2 regions of the Neobacillus sp. plas4 genome follow, and region 2 is predicted to be linked to the other one. Evidence: riboswitches for the same ligand, from Rfam matches in the RefSeq annotation. Region 2 holds a riboswitch; the other holds the start of a gene.
What was found. A riboswitch is a leader RNA that binds a small molecule or an ion and turns the genes downstream of it on or off. The one in region 2 is predicted to bind thiamine pyrophosphate.
Positions count from the first base shown of each region.

Region 1 (6,506 bases), 1.6 Mb from region 2:
GATACACCATCTGCACCTGCTTGGATGACTGACCCAGCATTTTCCGCCGTGATTCCACCTATTCCAACAATCGGAATGGTTACCCCTCTCGCTCGTAATTCTTCAATGAGCTTCGTTCCGTTAGATGGTTTGGCATCTTCTTTTGTTTTTGTTGGAAAAACAGGCCCGATTCCAAAATAATCGGCTCCACCTTCTAATGCATTCATTGCCTCCTCATAACTATGTACAGAAACTCCTATGATTTTATCGTTGCCAATCATCTTTCTGACTTCCTCTATCGGCTCGTCATCCTGTCCTATATGTACACCATCTGCATTCAGTTCGATCGCCAAGCGGATATCGTCATTAATAATGAAAGGAATTCGATGGTCTCTGCATATTTGTTGTAGTTCTTTGGCGAGTTCAACCTTTTTATCATCTTTTAAGGCTCCGATTCCTTTCTCGCGGAATTGAAAAAGGGTAATTCCTCCTTCAATGGCTTCTTGCAAAACCTGGGCAGGATGATCCTTGCAGTTTGTACTGCCCATGATAAAGTAGACTTTCAATGCCTCTCTTATTGTCTTCGTCATCTGCAATCCTACCTTTTCAGTTGATTTCTTTTCCGATATGCCCAGTGATTGGTTGGTCCGTGCCCTTGACCAATCTCGAGTTGATCTTCAATCGCTGCTTGTATAAAGTTTTTCGCTTTCGAAACTGCTTCAAATACACTTAAACCCTTGGCCAGTTCTGCTGTGACAACCGCTGAGAACGTACACCCTGTACCGTGTGTGTTCTTTGTCTGAACTCTTGTGCTTGTAAATGTCGTAAATTCGATTCCATCAAACAATAAATCGATTGATTCATTTTCGTCTTCATCATGCCCGCCTTTTATGACCACATTCTTAACTCCTAAATCATTAAGTCGTTTGGCAGCTGCCCGTTTATCTTCTACGGTTTTAATCGACATTTCCGTTAAAACCTCGGCCTCAGGGATATTCGGTGTTATGACCAACGAAAGAGGCAGCAAATATTGTTTTAAGGCCGAAATTGCCTCATTCTGTAGCAGCGATGCACCTCCCTTAGCAATCATAACAGGATCGACCACTACATTTTTCCAATTATAGTATTCTATTTTTTCGGAAACACCTTTGATGATCTCTGCATTAAACAGCATCCCAGTTTTAAGGGCATCTGTTCCCATATCTTGGCCAATTGATTCGATTTGTTTGGTAACGGCCTCCGCTGTCATCGGAAAAACAGCTTGAACCCCTAATGTATTTTGGGCTGTTACTGCGGTTAGAGCAGACATTCCGAAAACCTCTAACTCCTGAAAAGTCTTTAAATCTGCCTGAATTCCTGCACCGCCGCCACTATCAGAGCCGGCAATCGTTAAAGCTTTTTTCATGGTGATCACTCCTTATAGCTGTTTGAATGAAGCAAATTGATGAATATCTTCTGAAGAAACAAGGGCAAGTTGATTGATAAATTCGATTTGGAAACTGCCTGGCCCTACATTACCAACCTTTTCGAATGCTTTTTCCGCTGCAATCCCATAGAAAGTTAAAGCAGATAATGCAGCATGGACAAAGTTCTTTTCTACTCCTGCAAATGCACCGATAACGGAGGTTAATAGGCAACCAGTTCCTGTTACTTTCGTTAACAGGTGATGTCCATTGGACACTAGATACGTTGTTTCGCCATTTGTAAGAACATCGTCTTTTCCGGTGATTACGACAGTAGTTTTGAGCTTTTTCGCTGCGTTTACGGCTAATTCCACGTGATCTCCTTGCTGTTCACCCGCATCAACGCCCTTGATTTCCCACTTTTCCCCAACAACATTGGCGATTTCAGCCACATTTCCACGTAGAACAGATATTTTCACTTCTTCTATAATCTTTTGTGCCATTTCCGTTCTAAATGGAGTCGCTCCCGCACCCACCGGATCAAAAACTACTGGAATTCCGATTTCGTTCGCTGTTTTTCCAGCTAGAATCATTGAGCTGACCACCTCTTTGTTTAAAGTCCCGATATTGAGCACGAGGGCACGTGAAATCCGAACCATGTCCGCCACCTCATCTGGAGCATTCGCCATTACTGGAGACGCCCCTAGAGAGAGTAGCCCATTTGCCGTAAAATTGGTGACGACCACATTGGTAATATTATGTACGAGCGGGTTCTCCTCTCTTACTCTTTGTAAAATTAAACTCATTTCGCTGCTGTTCATAGCAGTTCCTCCTTCTAAATAATGATCCTATCACTCTTTTAAACATAAAAAAGCCAGATCCATTAACAGGACCCGGCTTAAATAGTTAGAGAAAAAGGATATTTTCGCTTGGCTACTTTCCTACGCTGGTATAATCCAGATCAGGTCCAAAGGGTTAAAAAACGTATCGTTTTTCTCTCAGCCCGTCTATCAGGGCACCCCTAGTAGTAAAAATCTTATAAATTATCCCTTATAATAGTCTAATAATTTCGATATGTCAATTTATTGGATTTGATAGGATCTGCGCCAGCTTCAAAAAGAGTGTATGTTATAGGTAATAAGACCAAAGGATTAAAGTCGGATTTACTTTCCCCCATCATCTCTTAAAATACATAGTGGAGGTAGAATTTTTATGTTGAAAAGAATGATCATCCTTGGGATGCTTGCAATAATCTTAGTAATATTAGTTATAGTAAAATCACAAACCACATCTACAGTGGCCAATCTTAACGATGAATCCTCTGAGTACATTACGATAGAATATACGATTAGCGAAATTAAGGAGAATAAATACTACGGTGAAAGCGATGATGGAAAGGAAATAATTTTTTCTGCAGAAAGCATCGTATCGGGGGATAACATTCAAGTCGATGATGTTGTGATATGCTATTTTGAAAGAGATAATTTTGCCAATGGGATCGTCAAAGTCAAAAAGAAAAAGTAATAGCCCTTCTCAATTGAGTAGGGCTTTGCTTTATTTTGAAAGGCTTTGTTAAATAAGTCTGTTGAATAGCGCATAAGTAACCAGCGATTGTAAAATAAGCGGAAGTTTTCCGGTTATTTGAAAAATGGGGCATGATTCGTGGAATATAAGCGGAAATTTTCCGGTTATGCTATGCAAAATCCCCCATTTTTATGTTTTATTTATAAATAGGCGGAATCTCTCCGTCTATTTTCGATATTTTTAATGTATTTTATCAAATAAGCGGAATTTCTCCGTCTATTAAGATTCTTAAAATTATTGCCTATTAAAAACAAGTTTGAATCTTATTTATGAAAAGTAAGTAAATCCTCCAAAGCAGGTTTAAGTGATGGATACGTGAATTCAAATCCTTCCTCCATTAACACTTTAGGCATAACGTGTTGACCTTCCAAAACGAGTGTACTTTTTTGACCTAGGACTGTTTTCATTACGAAAGAAGGTACAGGAAACCAGTGTGGGCGGTGTAAAACAGAACCTATTGCCTTCCCAAACTCACTCATTTGAAGTGGCGAGGGTGATGTGACATTAACCGGTCCACTCAGATGAGGATGTTCAAGGGCAAAGAGGATGGCGCGGACGACATCGGTTACATGAACCCAAGATACCCACTGTTCCCCTGAGCCCACTCTTCCCCCGACAAATAATTTATAAGGAAGCGCCATTAGCGGAAGTGCTCCGCCTTCCTTCCCAAGCACCACACCAAATCTCATAAACACCGCTCGAATGGATTGTTCTTCTACTAGTTTCGCTTTATTTTCCCAGTCACGTACCGTCCTGCCGAGAAAATCGTCTGCTATTTCCGATGAATTTTCGTTATAAACATTCTTTAAAGAAGCTGGATAAATGCCAATAGCACTGGCATTGACTAAGACAGACGGCTTTTCAGTCAGGCTTGAGATGATTCTTACTAACTCATCTGTTGCTGTCATCCGGCTGACATATATTTGCTTCTGATGACTCTTAGTCCATCTCCCATCATTGATGGAAACCCCCGCCAAATTAATAAAAGCATCTGCACGATTAATTTCATTTTCTGGTGAAGTGCCTTCAATAAGCCACTGAACATACTGCAGCTTATCAGAGGATTTCTTCTTTTGTCTTGTTAGAATTACGATCGAATGCCCTTCAGCAAGAAGCAGTGCTGCTAACTTTTGACCAATAAATCCGGAACCCCCAGCAATTACAATCTTCATAATTCCCCTCCGATTCATTCAACGTGCCGAAAAATATATATGAAAATTATACCATTTTTTTCAAAGAAACTTCTGACTTTAAACGAAATAAACAATATTCAATGTTTGCAGATCCTCTTGTTTCATTAGGTACAAATTCCCGTTTTTCCTTTTTCCGTTATAATCTCTCGCTTGGAAGTGAATCATGGTAGGAAATAGAAAGTAATTGGAAGTGGTTTACGATGGAGCATATGGCAGGGTCCTATAATGATTACTGGTTGGTTTTTTCCATTCTTCTCGGTATTCTTTTTTCATATATCGCGTTAGATCTTAGATGGAAAATGATTATCTTTAAAAATATTAAATACCATTTGTGGTTATTGGGTTGTGCGATTGCCATGGGGATTGGGATTTGGACGATGCATTTTGTTGCTATGTTCGCGATGGAGCTGCCGAATCCAATTGAATATGATGCGCGAATAGTATTACTATCGCTGCTGATTTCCATCTCAGGCACAGGGCTTGCCTTCTTTTTGATGAAAGCTAATCTTTTTAGACTCTTTTTATCTAGTCTGTTGATGGGTGGAGGAATCGTTTGTATGCACTATTTAGGTGTGGAAGCGATGCATATAAATTTCTCTATCACGTATAAGACGCCTATTGTACTTTTGTCTTTTTTAATTGCTTTTACAGCTGCATTCGGCTCACTATGGGTATTATTCTACTTTAATCATCACTATGCCATGAAATTTAATTGGCGGATATTGAGCAGCATATTAATGGGGATTGGTATCGCAGGAATGCATTATATTGGAATGTGGGGGACCATTCTTCACTATCAACCAAATCTCATTTCTGGATCCACCTATTACTCGGTTAATTCGAGTACCTTGAGTTCGTTCATTAGTGTCCCTGCTATTGTTGTCGTGCTGATTATGTTATTATCGAGTGCTTTCCTTGATAAAAAACTAATTAAAAAAATGAAGGACCTTAATCAGCATGAGAAAAAGTTAAGAGAATCGGAGAAACTATCACTGGTGGGTGAATTGGCTGCTGGGGTGGCCCATGAAATCAGAAATCCATTAACGACATTAAAAGGATTTACCCAAATGATGAATGAGACCGACGATTTAGAAACCAATAAACGTTATTCGAAGATTATGATTGACGAAATAAACAGGATTAATTTTATCGTAAGTGAATTTATGGTCCTGTCAAAACCCCATATTGTTCATTATTCCTTAACCGATCTATCGGTCAGTATTAAAAATGTAATCACCCTGTTAAATACCCAAGCGATTATGAACAATATCGAAATTTTTCCAGAATTTGTTGGCGAACGTTTTCTTATTAAGTGCGAGGAAAACCAAATTAAGCAAGTGGCTGCCAATCTAATCAAGAATTCCATCGAAGCCATGCCTGATGGTGGAAAGATAATGGTTCGAATGGAACAAAAAGACGCTCATTTAGTTCTTTCCATTGTGGATAATGGTGTGGGGATCCCACAGGATAAAATCCATTTATTAGGGACTCCATTTTACACAACAAAATCAGAAGGAACGGGTTTGGGGTTAATGGTAAGCAAGAAAATCATTCAAAATCACAATGGAAAATTCGAAATAAAGAGTGTTCCAAATAGTTCTACGACTGTTACCATCACTTTACCAATAGAGATTAGTCATTTAGATTATCTAAGCATGAATGAGGACGACGATCTAACATTAACCCAATCTTCCTAAGTGCGTCGGCTTTACCTACACAAAGGTAAAGCCTTTTTATTGATTTCGAAAAATAATCATGCCAGTAATCATTGGTACGATCATTAACAAACCAACAGTAAGAGTGGGAATCGATAACCGTGAAGCAAATATCGCACCAAATTCACCCAGAAACCCTCCAATCAAAAAAGGGATGGCGGATTTTGTTTTATCGGCGGCATTTGGCTTTGCAAAGTACCAGGCATCCCAAACTGCATAAACATAGAAACCTGGATAAAACAACATGTATTGAAAATTGGTTGCCTCTAATGCTTTTTGATGAAATCCATTAAAATCAAGATGAATGGCAGTATTAATATTTCCCATAACATTATCATAATGTTCTACGATCAGGAGAAAGACACCTTTCAGAAATTGTCGATTATAGATTTGGCCAAATCCGGGCATTAACATGGAAAATAACGCTGCAATATTCCTCATTGCGGTTCTCCTTTGTTGTCTATGTATTTATTTCCGAATTATGGAAGTGTTTATTATAATTTCCAAATAGGCAGGAATAACACGAAATAAAATAATACAAATATCGACATTTTCGATTAGAATCCATTCAGACTTCCGTTGGTGCCTTTCTTCTAAGGGTTAGATATCTATCTATAAGAATTAAGTACTAT
Region 1 covers NZ_CM170152.1:3,052,374-3,058,879, reverse strand. The annotation lists gene thiE (thiamine phosphate synthase) at 1-569, opposite strand, end outside; gene thiD (bifunctional hydroxymethylpyrimidine kinase/phosphomethylpyrimidine kinase) at 578-1,384, opposite strand; gene thiM (hydroxyethylthiazole kinase) at 1,397-2,203, opposite strand; TPP riboswitch at 2,304-2,415, opposite strand; gene AC2TFD_RS15175 (hypothetical protein) at 2,595-2,906, shown strand; gene AC2TFD_RS15170 (TIGR01777 family oxidoreductase) at 3,230-4,138, opposite strand; gene AC2TFD_RS15165 (MHYT domain-containing protein) at 4,360-5,856, shown strand; gene AC2TFD_RS15160 (hypothetical protein) at 5,893-6,315, opposite strand.
Region 1: it holds a riboswitch for thiamine pyrophosphate, as region 2 does, so the genes downstream of both, thiM (hydroxyethylthiazole kinase) here and thiT (energy-coupled thiamine transporter ThiT) in region 2, are expected to answer to the same signal.

Region 2 (10,169 bases):
ATTGGAATGAGGTCAAATAAATCATTTTGCAGTTGATGCATTTGCTGTATAACTATATTTAGATGTTTTTCCACTTCTGCTTCACAAATTGATTTGTCTTTCCTCATATCTAGCTTTCTTTTAATCTCTTCAAGTGGAAAGTGTAAACTCTTACATTCTTCTATAAACTTTAAGTCCTTTAACGTTTCCTCAGAATAAATTCGGTAATTAGATTTGGAACGCTCTGCGTTTAATAAACCAAGTGAAGTATAATAATCGATTGTCCGCTTAGAGACCATTGCAATTTCCGCTAATTCACCGATACGATAGACAGCCCCATCATACCACCTCGATCACTAAATTTTAAAATAATTATAGTCAATTACAACTGTACAGTCAAACGTTCTAGTTTGAATAATAGTTAGTATCAATATTTTATGAATAAAGTTCCGCAGGTATGAATAAGAAAATTATAAATTTTCAAAAATAAAATAAGAAACAAAAGTCTCCTATAAAGGAGACGCAGCTAATGGTAATCTAATTGTAAATATCGTGATTTTAGGCGACGATGAACAGGTTAATTCACCTTTATGTTTTTCAATAATTTCTTTGCACACGAACAACCCGAGCCCGGTACCGAGTTTTTTTGTTGTAAAAAAAGGCTCGAATATCGTTTTACTTAATTCAGAAGGGATCATTGGCCCATTATTGGATATAGATAACATAACATGGGTGTTATTCTCAATATAACTGTTAATTTCGATGGTTGGGTTTGGAATTCTGTGATGAATTAACACGTCAATGGCATTAAAGATAATATTAATAAAAACCTGACGAATTTCATCTGCATATCCATAAAGAGAAATTTCTTCGACAATTTCTTTTTTTATTTTTACTTTACCATCTAAAATTGAAGGATATAAGAAATTTAAAACCTCATCAATTAATTTATTAAAATGAAATTCCTCTTTTTCTTTTCCTATTAGTTCTTTCTTTGATAATAATAAAAATTGTGAAATTCGAAAATTCAGCTGGTCTAACTCACTTGAAATAATCTCTAAATATTTCATATCCGGATGGTCAGCCTTAAGAAGTTGAATAAATCCTTGAATCGAAGTGAGTGGATTTCTAAATTCATGGATAAAACTTGATGTCATTTGCCCGAGAAGGGTTAAACGGTCTTGATGAGTCGAATCAATAAACATCGTTTTTTCTTCAATAATTTTGTTTTTAGCTTCTGTATAATGAGTAACTGCGTAATAAAGGAATTTATCAAAGCAGAAATTTATCCTATTAATTGATTCTTGAAGAACTGACCATTGTAAACCAGATTTCCCTAAATAACTGTATAAAATGGTTCTTCCGAGATTGACATTATAGACAAAATCGCCAATATTAATATTGGCTTGGGCTCTTTCTTCAGAAGTTTCTAATGCATGCTGTTGAATCATCTCTAATAAATCTTGTTCATTCAGTTTATGCATGTCTAGCACTATATTAAACATAGTTATCCCATTCTGCCTTATTTTTTCTTTAAAGGGATCTCCATCAGCTATGACAATTGAATTTTCCCACTCTTCTATTAAACTTTTTTTATTCTTATCAAAAAAAGTAATTAATTCCGTTTGTACTTCAGATACCATCACACTTTTCCTCCTAAGGCAAATCCGAACAGACTAGTTATTTAATTATACCATGATTAGGAGGTTTTCCTTGTAAAAGTTCTATAAAAATAGTATATTTGTTAAGAAATTAATTAAATATTTCCACAAGGGGAGCTGCTTTCGGTGGCTGAGAGTGAACGTTCGAGTTCTGACCCTATGAACCTGTTAGTTAACGCTAGCGTAGGGATGTGGTTTGCCAGATATCAATATCAAGCAATGCAGACAATCCTTATATGTCGTGCATTGCTTTTTTTTGTTAATAAGGCACCATATTAAATTACAGGAATAAGCCTATCGAACGTTCTCCAAAAAAATTAGGGGGAACAAGTATGGAAAAAAAGCGCAATAAAACATTATTTCTAGTCGAAGTAGCCGTATTTTCAGCACTAGCATATTTATTAGATTTGGTTTCAGGTCTCTTGTCGCTAAAAATATGGCCGCAAGGAGGATCCATTTCGATCGCGATGATACCAATTTTCTTAATGTCCTTTCGTTGGGGGTGGAAAGGCGGTATCCTATCTGGGTTTTTACTTGGATTACTTCAGTTCATTCTAGGCTTTTCGCAAATCTATACACTGCTTCAAGGTATTATTGATTATGGCATTGCCTTTTCAGTCGTTGGTTTAGCAGGAATTTTTGCTTCACAGGTGAAAAATTCTCTTGCAAATAATCACAAAAAAAGCTGGATCACTTATGTAGTTTTAGGTACATTCTTGGGAAGTGCATTAAGATATCTTGCTCACGTCTATTCCGGAATCGTATTTTTTGGTGAATATGCGCCTGCGGGTCAGCCAGTAGCTGTGTATTCCTTTGTTTACAATGGAACCTACATGCTTCCAAGCTTTATCGTAAGTGCAATCATTGTAATCCTGATTATAAGTGCGGCACCGAAAAAAATGATCTAAGATAAAAAGAGAAAAGTCCTTGACTTTTCTCTTTTTTTTGAAATAAAGGATGAATTTTTGAACCTAGATTACTGTCCAGCTCCAGCGCCCTAGCGGCTAGTGTCCTTCGGTCTCCGCCCTACGATAAGTCACCATCGAATCGCCTACGGCTCTTCGTGTTTCCTTTATCTCAGTTGGAGCCCTCCAGGCCATACGCCGCTGACCAGGGCGCTTACGCTTTTCTTATTTTATTTCGGTTTTTTGTCACATAATTTAGCAGATATAAATGGTAAAATTACCTTATAAATAAAGATAATCATTCTCAATTAACATATGTAAGGGTGATAGAAATGTTCGGATCATTTAAGGTAGGAGAGAAAGGAATCATCGTTAATATTTCTAAGGTAGGCCGCTTAGTACAGAGAAGGCTGATGGACCTGGGAATTACTGAGGGTTCAGAAGTTTGTGTTAAATGTATCATGCCATTTGGCGGACCAGTGATGATTGAATCATGCGGACAGTGTGTTGGTCTCCGCCGCAAAGAGGCACGCTTAATAGAAGTGGAGAGAGTTTAATGGAAGTTGCCCTCATTGGAAACCCGAATACTGGAAAAACCTCATTGTTTAATAATCTAACAGGATCCTATGAATACGTTGGTAACTGGAGTGGCGTAACCGTTGAGAAAAAGGTCGGAGTCTTTAAGAATAATATAGGAAGGTTAATTGACTTGCCTGGTGTTTATTCACTTAATCCATTATCAAAGGATGAAGGGGTTGTAACTTCTTTTTTCTTGGAAGAACAGGTAGACAGGCTGTTAAATATTTTAGATGCTTCTCAGTTAGAACGTAATTTACATTTAACCTTACAAATGCTTGAATATGAAAAACCATCTCTAATCGGCCTAAATATGGTTGATGTCGCATCAAAACGAGGAATTCAAATTGATCCTGAAAAGCTGTCACTAATCCTAGGGGTACCCGTTGTTCCTGTAGTTGCTCGGAGTGGAAAAGGGTGTGATCGATTAATTGAAGTTATTTCCACTGAATCCAACCATTCAAAGGTAAAAAAACATATTTATTATGGTGGTGCTGTAGAAGATGCCATAAATAAAATAAGTATGGAATTAATAGGGAAGACCAATCATTCACCTAGATGGCTTGCTATTCAACTATTTGAGAGCAATGAATATGTAAAAACATATCTCGCTGATTTTGTTGAGGTTCATAAGCTTGAAGAACTTATTTCCCAGTTAGAGTCTGTAGTTATACAAGAAAATAACAATGTAAAAACACTTGCAAGTTTTATATATATGAAGAGGAAAGAAGTTATAGAGAAAATTTTAAAGTCATCTGTTCAAAAAATAGGTACAACTAAACCCTTGTCGGAAAAAATAGACGCAATTGTTACCAATCGTTACTTAGGAATGCCAATCTTCCTGCTATGCATGTATTTGATGTTTATGCTGACGTTTGATTGGCTGGGAACACCATTGTCTGACATCCTTGATGGATTTTTGACTGGACCGGTAACAGCGGGATTTGAAAGCCTATTACTTGCGATACACGCTTCTGACTTTATCCATGCGCTGATTATTGAGGGTCTCATTGCAGGTGTCGGCGGGGTACTAGTATTTGTTCCACAGATTTTTATTCTTTTCTTTTTTATTTCTTTATTAGAGGATTCAGGTTATATGGCACGGGTTGCCCTCGTAATGGATCGGATTATGGAGTCTGTTGGGCTAAATGGAAAGGCATTTATTCCGATGATGATCGGGTTTGGTTGTAATGTACCTGGTATCATGGCTGCCAGAACAATTGAAACGTCACGTGAAAGACTAATGACAATATTATTAACACCACTCATGTCATGCTCTGCACGACTTCCTGTATACGCATTATTTGTTGGTGCATTTTTTGTTGGACACAAAGCTCTATTTGTGTTAAGTCTTTATGTTCTGGGAATTGTAATTGCATTACTATTAGCAAAAATATTCTCTAAAACCTTATTGAAATCTGAAATATCTCTGTTCGTTATTGAACTGCCGCCATATCGGCTACCTCAATTCCAGTCGCTTTGGAGAAGTACCTGGGATAAGGGAAAGGGCTTTGTTCGAAAAGCTGGAACATTTATCTTTGCTGGCTCTGTTTTCATTTGGCTGTTATCCTATACGGGACCAAATGGATTAAAAGTGGAAATGGATGATAGCTTTTTAGCAGCGATTGGGAATTTATTTGCACCAATTCTTGATCCAATTGGATTTGGGACATGGCAGGCAGCGGCCTCTCTAATAACAGGATTTTTAGCAAAAGAAGCTATTATTTCTACCATGAATATTATTTATTTCGTACCCGAAAATGCGAGTTTGCAAGGTTTACTGAGCGATTTCTATACACCGCTTGCTGCGTACAGCTTTATGGTTTTTATTCTATTATATATCCCCTGTTTGGCAACTGCCGCAACAATCTATAAAGAAACAGGTTCAAGAAAATGGACGGCTTTTTCAATTCTTTATGCCCTAATACTTGCGTATGTTTTATGCTTGTTTATTTATCAGGGCGGCAAGCTGTTTGGTCTAGTCTAAGAGTAGGAAGGTGATCTCAATGATAGCAAATATTATCATTGGCGCTGCGATTTTTGGTTACGCCACATGGGCATTGGTTAAATTTATAAATAAATCAAAAAAAGGAAAATGTGCAGCTTGTGATCTTGAAAAATCCTGCTCTAGTCAAAGTCAGTGCGGCATTCCCCCTAAATGAACAAAAAACTGCTATCATCAAATACGATAGCAGTTTTTTTCTTTTAATTTGTAGGGAACTTGTGTAATATTACACTAGTAGGAATTGAAAGTGGGTTACGAAGATGAATAGAGAAGAGATCATTAAGCTAGTTTCTGATAAATTACGATTAATCCGCACAGAAGCAGGTTATACACAAGATAAAATGGCTGAGATTATAGGTATATCCAAAAAAACACTGGTACAGATTGAAAAAGGGAGGGTACTTGCAAGCTGGTCAACGGTTGTATCAATCGTTGCATTGTTTCGAGAAACCGAAACAGTCCAATTTTTATTTGGAAATGAACCGCTAGAAGTTCTAGAGACAGTTGCGCGCGAAGGGATCGACTACCGAAAAATGAAAACATTTGGCGGCCGGATTTGGTGGCGAGAAGTGTTAAGAAAAAACGGCTTTATCCTTCAGCAGAATATTCTTAGTAAACATTTTCGTATTTTGGATGACAAACATTATCGGATTTATAGCAGCTTTGATGAGAAACAAGCGAAAATCCGCTTTAAAGAGGTTACCAAGCTATACCAATAAAGAGAAGCAATCGGGAAATATTTCGGTTGCTTTTTTATTTGCACCCATTTGGTTAATTTTTCCCCTTTTAGGGAAAAAGAAAATGATGTCCAACATAATTGTATATTTACATCAAGGAGGAGAGCATGAAAAAGGTTGTGAATAATTGGAAGCGGTGGCATATGACCCAAGTGATGGTTCTTTCCTTTTCTCTTCTGATTTTAGGCTTTTTAGGAATTGTATATGCTTATTCGATGGATGTGGATATTTCTCCACTAAAGAATGAACTCCCTCAAGCGACAGTATTTTATGATTTACATGGTGAAATTGCCAGCAAGATATCAGCCAACAAAAATGAAGGCATTTCAATTAAACATGTCCCTGACACGTTGAAAAATGCAGTCATCGCCATCGAGGACAGACGATTTTATGAACACCATGGTGTTGACTTTATCGGGATTACCAGGGCGCTTATCCGGGATATAAAGGCTGGCGGTATGGTAGAGGGCGGCAGCACCATTACCCAGCAGTTAACAAAAAACACGTTACTAACCTCACAAAAAACCTTGAAAAGAAAAGTAGATGAAGTATTTTTAGCAATGAAAATTGAGAGGCAATACAGTAAACAGGAAATCCTTCAAATGTACTTAAACCAGATCTATTTTGGTGATGGAGCATGGGGAATTAAGCATGCGGCACGAAATTATTTCGCAAAAGAAGTGAACGATCTGACGATTGGTGAATCAGCTTTACTTGCAGGTTTAATTAAGGCCCCTTCATCTTTAAATCCCTATCATCACTTAGAAAAAGCAACACAGAGAAGAAACCTTGTTCTAGCACAAATGAAAAAGCAAGGCTATTTAACACCACAGGAGTATGAACAAGCAATAAATGAAAAAGTAATCTTAAATAATAGAGGCGGGGACCCCTACCGAGGGAAATATCCTCACTATGTTGACCAAGTGTTTGAGGAAGCCATTAAGGAATATCATTTGTCTCAAGATGAATTATTAACAGGGGGATATAAAATCTATACCGAACTGGATCCTAATATGCAAAATTCGATGGAAAAAACCTACGAAAATAAGACCTTATTTCCAAAGGGAAGTGATCAAATTGTTCAAAGCGGCGGGATTCTGCTTGATCCAAAAACCGGCGGCATCCGAGCAATCGTTGGAGGACGCGGGGAACATACCTTTAGAGGCTATAACCGTGCAACTCAATTAAAGGCACAGCCAGGCTCATCGATAAAACCGCTGGCAGTCTACACGCCTGCACTAGAAAACGGCTGGAAAATAACAGATATGTTAAAGGACGAACCAATGAGCTTTGGGGAGTATGAACCAAGCAATTACAATCATGAATATGCAGGCGAAGTACCTATGTACGAAGCGGTAAAGGATTCGAAAAATGTTTCAGCCGTGTGGCTATTAAATGAAATTGGGATTGAAAAGGGATTAGAGGCAACGAGAAGATATGGGATTCCTTTAGAAAAGGGTGACCGAAATCTTTCCCTTGCTCTAGGGGGTGTAGAACGCGGAGTATCTCCCTTAATAATGGCTGAAGCCTATTCTGTTTTCGCAAATAATGGTGTCCGAAAGAAAGCCCATGTCATTAATAAAATAATAGATGTAGAAGGCAATCTGGTAGCAGAGTGGAAGGAGAGGAAAGAAAAAGTTACAACAAAAGCTGTGACGGATCAAATAAATACGATGCTGCTTGGAGTAGTAGAGCAGGGGTCGGGGAAGAGTGCCCAAATACCAGGCATAGAAATTGCAGGGAAAACAGGTTCAACACAAGTGCCAATCGAAGGGGTTAAAGGTGTTAAAGATCAATGGTTTGTTGGCTATACACCGGAGTTAGTTGGAGCGGTATGGGTAGGATACGATAAAACCGATGAGAAACATTACCTTAAAACAACAAGTGGTGGAGGGGCAGCAATTGTGTTCCGTGAAATCATGAAAGAAGCATTAAAAGATACTCCTCCCACACGTTTTAATGTCCCACACATTGATACGTTGATGAAAGATAAACAAGAAGAGGAAGAGATAATTCGAAAATCACTTGAAGAGAATTTTTATGAAGGTGCCAGAAAATGGGAAGAAAAATGGCGTAGGCAAAAAGAAAAATGGGAGAAACGCTGGAATAAAATAGGACCTAATTTTAATCATTAATAGGGTGGCGGAACGAGATTGCCCATGTAGTCCTTCATAGATGTGATGAAGGACAAATCGAATGGAAACAAGGTGAGTTTTGTCCTTCATAGGTGTGATGAAGGACAAATCGAATGGAAACAAGGTGAGTTTTGTCCTTCATAGGTGTGATGAAGGACAAATCGAATGGAAACAAGGTGAGTTTTGTCCTTAATAGGTGTGATGAAGGACAAATCAAATGGAAACAAGGTGAGTTTTGTCCCTTCATAGATATGATGAAGGACAAATCGAATGGAATCTAGGTGAATTTTGTCCTTCATAGATGTGATGAAGGACAAATCGAATGGAAACAAGGTGAGTTTTGTCCTTCATAGATGTGATGAAGGACAAATTGTATGGAATCTAGGTGAGTTTTGTCCTTCATCAATCGCGTTAGTAAGTATTCGAACCCAGGCACGAAGAAATTCGTGCCTTTTGTGATAGAATAAAGTAGATTTTGGATTATAAAAAAGTAAAAAATCAGTGAACGAAAATCGTGCATACACGTCTTATACATAAATAAATAAAAGAGGGATTGATGGGGGAAAGAGAGGACTAACGGATGGATCCAATCATAAAAAGTGCAAAAGAAGGGGATCATCTTGCATTTGCTTGTGTTTTTAAAGAAAATTATCCATTCCTTGTAAGGTATTTATTGAAAATTACAATGAATCCCGATATAGCAGAAGAACTCGCACAAGATACTATGGCAAAATGTATTCAAAAAATTCATCTCTATAATGGTCAAAGTAAATTTTCAACTTGGTTAATCTCCATTGCTACCAATTCATACATTGACCAATGTAGAAAGCAAAAAAGAGAGCGTAAATGGAAAGGACAAGAGGAAGTTTTTCGTAAGTTAAAATGGCATTTTGAAAGCCGTAATGAGGAATGGAATGATGCCTTGGAGGCATTAGGAAAATTGCCAGTAGATGTACGGGTCCCAATCGTACTTAAACATTATTATGGATATTCCTATGATGAAATTGGTGCTTGGATGAAAATTTCCCCTGGTACGGTTAAATCAAGAGTCCATAATGGAATTTTGGCAGTAAGAAGGGAGCTGAAACTAGGTGAAGAAACAGAAGGTCGTCCAACTCGAAAACGAACATCAAAATAAACATGACTTAGATGCTATTCACAAACTACAAGAAGGGTTAAGTAAGGTTGATCAATTCCCTATCTATACTCCTGATTTACAATGGTTTGAACAAATGGTTGAGGTTGAAATGGAGAAAAACAGGAAAAATTTACGAAAAGAATTATCCTTGTTTATTATGACCGCATTAATGATTTTAAGCGGAGTCATTGTTTCTTTATATCAAATGCCGACCGTTTTTATACTAATTCAAATTATTACCACGGTTTTTATTGCACTTTATACCATGAGCCGTTTTAGTAAGAAGGTGAAAAATCAATGACTCAAGAACTTTCACCAGCTGTTATCATTCTAATAGCTGGGATACTGCTGCTTCAAAGTATCTTTTTATTCTTAGATGCCAGGAAACGCAACCATAATTATTGGTTATGGGGAATCGTTGGTCTTATTCAAGCACCAATGCCAACACTTTTTTACTTATTATTTGTACGAAAGATTTTTCGAAAAAAGACAGATTAGTCGTTAGGAAAATTCTGAAAAATAGCAATTGACATCTAAATAAACTGGTGATACTCTAACAAAGGATGAAAAAAAAGGAAATGGAGGGTTACAAAATGATTGAAGTAAACGGAACTTTATCTGCAACTGAATATTCGAATGTAACCTGCGTCCTTTTGACCTTTTTTGGTGAGTCGATTTAAAAAATTGGATGGATTAAAACACAGGTTACGTTCTTTTTATACGTAACGTGTGTTTTTTTGTCTCTATTTTTAGGTGGGGCATACTGCACTCTATTGCGGTATGCCTTTTTCTTTTTTTTACAAGGGGGGTTAGACATGTTTTCAGTTTTAAAGAAATTAAGTTGGTTTTTTAGAGAAAACTGGCAGCGTTATCTGATTGCGATTACATTATTAATTTTAGTTGGGGTACTAGATGTTTTACCCCCAAAGTTAATCGGAATGGCCATAGATGATATACATCTTGGTGAAATAAGTACGGGGAGTATCTTTAAGTATGTTGGCTATATGATGATAATAATGGTTTTTTCATACGG
Region 2 covers NZ_CM170152.1:1,464,649-1,474,817, forward strand. The annotation lists gene AC2TFD_RS07315 (MerR family transcriptional regulator) at 1-302, opposite strand, end outside; gene AC2TFD_RS07320 (histidine kinase N-terminal domain-containing protein) at 489-1,622, opposite strand; TPP riboswitch at 1,741-1,847, shown strand; gene thiT (energy-coupled thiamine transporter ThiT) at 1,973-2,548, shown strand; gene AC2TFD_RS07330 (FeoA family protein) at 2,878-3,102, shown strand; gene feoB (ferrous iron transport protein B) at 3,102-5,108, shown strand; gene AC2TFD_RS07340 (FeoB-associated Cys-rich membrane protein) at 5,128-5,283, shown strand; gene AC2TFD_RS07345 (helix-turn-helix transcriptional regulator) at 5,387-5,845, shown strand; gene AC2TFD_RS07350 (transglycosylase domain-containing protein) at 5,971-7,998, shown strand; gene sigY (RNA polymerase sigma factor SigY) at 8,579-9,136, shown strand; gene AC2TFD_RS07360 (YxlC family protein) at 9,090-9,437, shown strand; gene AC2TFD_RS07365 (sigma-Y antisigma factor component) at 9,434-9,634, shown strand; gene AC2TFD_RS07370 (ABC transporter ATP-binding protein) at 9,952-10,169, shown strand, end outside.